2 regions of the Bradyrhizobium sp. AUGA SZCCT0431 genome follow, and region 1 is predicted to be linked to the other one. Evidence: predicted binding sites of a transcription regulator. Region 1 holds the regulator's gene; the other holds the start of a gene.
What was found. Region 1 encodes LexA, which represses DNA repair genes until DNA is damaged. Its sites were predicted from a motif close to TGTTCNNNNTGTGTTCNG; they were not measured.
Positions count from the first base shown of each region.

Region 2: a site for LexA is predicted at 1,303-1,320, ahead of ruvC (crossover junction endodeoxyribonuclease RuvC). Genes of this name have one in related genera too.

Region 1 is NZ_JAFCLR010000002.1:160,517-162,893, forward strand. It holds gene glp (gephyrin-like molybdotransferase Glp) at 1-1,063, shown strand, start outside; gene lexA (transcriptional repressor LexA) at 1,304-2,011, shown strand; gene JQ567_RS02520 (hypothetical protein) at 2,285-2,377, shown strand, end outside.
Region 2 is NZ_JAFCLR010000045.1:26,305-28,681, reverse strand. It holds gene JQ567_RS31655 (methyl-accepting chemotaxis protein) at 1-176, opposite strand, end outside; gene JQ567_RS31650 (YebC/PmpR family DNA-binding transcriptional regulator) at 394-1,140, shown strand; gene ruvC (crossover junction endodeoxyribonuclease RuvC) at 1,350-1,877, shown strand; gene ruvA (Holliday junction branch migration protein RuvA) at 1,874-2,377, shown strand, end outside.

The sequences.
Region 1 (2,377 bases):
GTCGGCGATGGACGGCTATGCGGTGCGATCGGCAGACGCCGCCGATCTCTCCGCGCGGCTGAAGGTGATCGGCGAGGTCGCGGCGGGCCGCCCGTTCGAACGCAAGGTGGCCCCGGGCGAAGCGGTCAGGATTTTCACCGGCGGGGTGATCCCTGATGGCGCCGACGCCGTCATCATCCAGGAAGACACGGCCGCCAGCGGCGACTACATCACGATCACGGAAACCGCCAAACCGGGACGGCATATCCGCGCCGCCGGCGCCGATTTCCGCGAGGGCGATGTGCTGCTCACCAGGGGAAGCCGCCTCACCGAACGCGATCTGTCGCTCGCCGCCGGCATGAACTATCCGGAACTCGCCGTGCATCGCCGCCCCAAAGTGGCGGTGCTCGCCACCGGCGACGAGCTCGTGATGCCGGGCTCGATCCCGGGCCCCGGTCAGATCGTCTACTCCAACGGCTACGCGCTGCGCGCGCTGGCGCGGGCCGAGGGCGCCGAGACCGTCGATTTCGGCATCGCCGCCGACACGGTCGAGGCGACCACGGAGGGCATCCGCTGCGCCCGCGCATCGGGCGCCGACATCCTGATTACGATGGGCGGAGCCTCGGTCGGCGACCACGACCTCGTCAAGCGCTCGCTGGAGGCCGAGGGCGTCGCCATGGCGTTCTGGCGCATCGCGATGCGGCCGGGCAAGCCGATGATGCACGGGCGCCTCGGGGCGATGCGGGTGATCGGCCTGCCCGGCAATCCGGTCTCGTCCTATGTCTGCGGCTTCCTGTTTCTGGTGCCGCTGATTCGCGCGCTGTCGGGCCGAAAAACCATCCATCACGTGCGTGAGACCGCCCTGCTCGGCCGCGATCTTCCCGCCAACGACCAGCGCGAAGACTATTTGCGCGCACGGCTCGAGCCGCGCGAAGACGGTGCGTTGATCGCGGTGCCGGTGAGCCACCAGGATTCGTCGCTGCTTGGAAATCTCGCTGCGGCACGGGCGCTTTTGATACGTCCGCCGTTTGCGCCGGCGCTGCCGAAAGGCGCGCCATGCGAGTTCCTGCGCCTGCCGGAATGACGCATGGCGACGGCCTGTTCGGGCGAAGTCGGCGCGCGTTCACCTGAAATTAAGTGGTTGCGGAACATGTATCGAACATATAGTGTCCGTTCATGATTTGTTTCGAGATCTGGTGTCTACAAACGGGAGTTTTGGACTTCCGAATTTGAGACCGCACTCGCAACTGAGAACCGCGAAACTGAAGAACCGCGAAACTGAACGACCACGAATTACGACGCGCCAACCGGGGGATTGCTCGAGATGCTTACGCGCAAACAGTATGAACTTCTGCGTTTCATCAACGAACGGCTCAAGGAAGCCGGCGTGCCGCCCTCCTTCGACGAAATGAAGGATGCGCTCGACCTCCGCTCCAAGTCCGGCATCCACCGCCTCATCACCGCCCTGGAAGAGCGCGGGTTCATCCGCCGCCTGCCCAACCGCGCCCGCGCCATCGAAGTCATCAAGCTGCCCGAACTTGCGGGAGCCGGTAACGGCAACGGCCGCCGCGGCTTCACCCCCAGCGTCATCGAAGGCACGCTCGGCAAGGTCCGCGCCGCCAGCGCGCCCGCCGAGGACGACGGCAACCGTCCGGTCGCCGTTCCCGTGATGGGCCGGATCGCCGCCGGTACGCCGATCGAGGCGCTGCAGACCCGCAGCCACACCATCAGCGTACCGCCTGACATGCTCGGCTCCGGCGAACATTACGCGCTCGAAGTACGCGGCGATTCCATGGTGGACGCCGGCATTCTCGACGGCGACATGGCGCTGATCCAGCGCAACGAGACCGCCGACACCGGCGATATCGTCGTGGCGCTGATCGACGAGGAGGAAGCCACCCTGAAACGCTTCCGCCGCCGCGGCGCTTCGATCGCGCTGGAGCCCGCCAACACTTCCTATGAAGTCCGCATCCTGCCGCCGAACCGGGTCCGGATTCAGGGCAAGCTGATCGGGCTGTACCGGAAGTACTGAGGGCGGCCCGCTTCCGCGGGCGTCAGTGGCGTCACTCCTTATCCGAAGTCGTCATGCCGGCCATGCCGCCTTCGCGTGGATGGCCGGGCATAGGCGAGCGGAAGCGACGCCGTCCCTCGGACGGCTGTACCCGGCCCTGACGGAGAACGATGGGGCCACGCGTCCCACAATTGCCCAGAATGCGGCAAAAACTGTGCGTGCGAGGATGGTGGTTTGACGCGTTTTCTTCGACTCGAAGACGCAAAAACCGGGGGGCGAGACGTGGTCAGCAATATGATCACCAAGATCACCTGGCAGAGGGCGGGACTCGTGACCGAGCCGGGCCGCTACATGCTCCGGTTCGGCTGGCTGACGGTGACGGCGGAA
Region 2 (2,377 bases), on a different contig from region 1:
CCGCCGAGTTCGAGTTCCAGCAGTTCAAGGATTTCCTTGGCCGAATCGCCTTCAGGGGTGCCGTCGGTCGCGGCTGCTGCCGTCGGAACCGCACCCGGATTAGCTACCGGATTCTTGGGTTCAACGGCAGGCGCGGCCGCCTCCGGCACTCGCTTTCGAAACAAACCGAACGCCATGGGCTCTCTTAACGGTTGGGGTCTCTTAAAAGTTGAGTAGGTGCGGCGCATCCTCTCATCCGGGCATGAAGTCATGGTTAACAACTGCCTGATATTCCGGCATACGGGCACTACTTAAGTACCAAAACGGCCGTGAATCTTTGATTTTGGCCGGTTGTCGGCCTATAAGGCCGCGTTTTCATCCAATCCGCTCACGAACGAATCCAAGAGACCCCGCATGGCCGGCCATTCCCAATTCAAGAACATCATGCACCGCAAGGGGCGGCAGGATGCCCAGAAGTCGAAACTGTTCGGCAAGCTGGCGCGGGAAATCACGGTCGCGGCCAAGATGGGCCAGCCCGATCCGGCGATGAACGCCCGGCTGCGCGCGGCGATCATTTCCGCTCGCCAGGAAAACATGTCGAAGGATTCGATTGAGCGCGCCGTGAAGAAGGCGAGCGGCGGCGAGGGCGAGAATTATGACGAGATCCGCTACGAGGGCTATGGCCCCGGCGGCGTCGCCGTGATCGTCGAGGCGCTGACCGACAACCGCAACCGCGCGGCCTCCGATATCCGCTCCTACTTCACCAAGTCCGGCGGCAACCTCGGCGAAACCGGATCGGTTTCCTTCATGTTCGATCACACCGGCATCATTGAATACGACGCCAAGGTCGCCTCCGACGATGCGATGCTGGATGCGGCGATCGAAGCCGGCGCCGACGACGTGATTTCGAGCGAGAACGGCCACGAAATCTATGCCTCCAAGGAAACGTTTCGCGAGGTCGCCAAGGCGCTGGAAGCGAAATTCGGCGAGGCCCGCAAGGCAGCGCTGACCTGGAAGCCGCAGAACACAGTGCCGGTCGACGATGAGACCGGCGAGAAGCTGCTCAAGCTGATCGACCATTTGAACGAGCACGACGACGTGCAGAACGTCTACGCCAATTTCGAGGTCTCGGACGCGCTGATGGCGAAGATGGGCGGGTAGCATCTCGATTGCCGCCCCATTTTCAACGGTCGTCGCCCGGCCTTGACCGGGCGATCCAGTACGCCGCGGCCTCTCGGCTCTTTCACAGCCGTCTCTGGAATACTGGATCCCCGCCTTCGCGGGGATGACAACGCGGGTCTTGCCGCCACGGCAGGGGATGACTGTTCTCTTTATGTTTCGTTCACGGTGCTCTGGCGTTATCACAGGCCATGACATCTCCTCCGATTCGCCAACCCGTCCGGATTATCGGCATCGACCCCGGCCTGCGCCGCACCGGCTGGGGCGTGATCGAGACCGAGGGTAACCGGCTGACCTTCATCGGCTGCGGCTCGGTAGAGCCGCCGGACGATCTGCCGCTGGCGAGCCGGCTGCTCGCGATCCACGAAGGCCTCGCCGCCGTGCTCGGCGACTACAGCCCCATGGAGGCTGCGGTCGAACAGACCTTTGTGAACAAGGACGGCGTCGCGACGCTAAAACTCGGGCAGGCGCGCGGCGTCGCCATGCTGGGGCCGGCGATGTTCGGCATATCGGTTGCCGAATACGCGCCCAACCAGGTCAAGAAGACCGTGGTCGGCGCCGGTCATGCCGACAAGAACCAGATCGCTGTCATGCTCAAGATCCTGCTGCCGAAGGCCGAGCCGAAATCCGCCGACGCCGCCGACGCGCTGGCGATCGCGATCACGCACGCCCATCACCGCGCCGGCACGGCGCTGCGGCTGAAGGTGGCAGGCCTATGATCGGTAAACTGAAAGGCCTGATCGACTCCTACGGCGAGGACTACGTGATCCTCGACGTCGGCGGCGTCGGCTATCAGGTGCATTGCTCGTCGCGCACGCTGCAGGCGCTTCCCGCGCCCGGCGAGGCCGCGGTGCTCTCGATCGAGACCTATGTGCGCGAAGACCAGATCAAGCTTTTTGGTTTCCGCGGCGACATCGAGCGCGAATGGTTCCGCCTGCTGCAGACCGTGCAGGGCGTCGGCGCCAAGGTGGCGCTGGCAGTGCTCTCGACGCTGCCGCCGGCCGAGCTTGCGAATGCGATCGCGCTGCGCGACAAGGCCGCGGTGACGCGCACGCCCGGCGTCGGGCCGAAAGTCGCCGAACGCATCGTCACCGAATTGAAGGACAAGGCGCCGGCATTCGCCAACGTCGATCCGGCGCTGGTGCATCTCTCCGGGGCCATCGACAATGACCGCGCGCCGCGCCCGGTCACCGACGCGATCTCGGCGCTGGTCAATCTC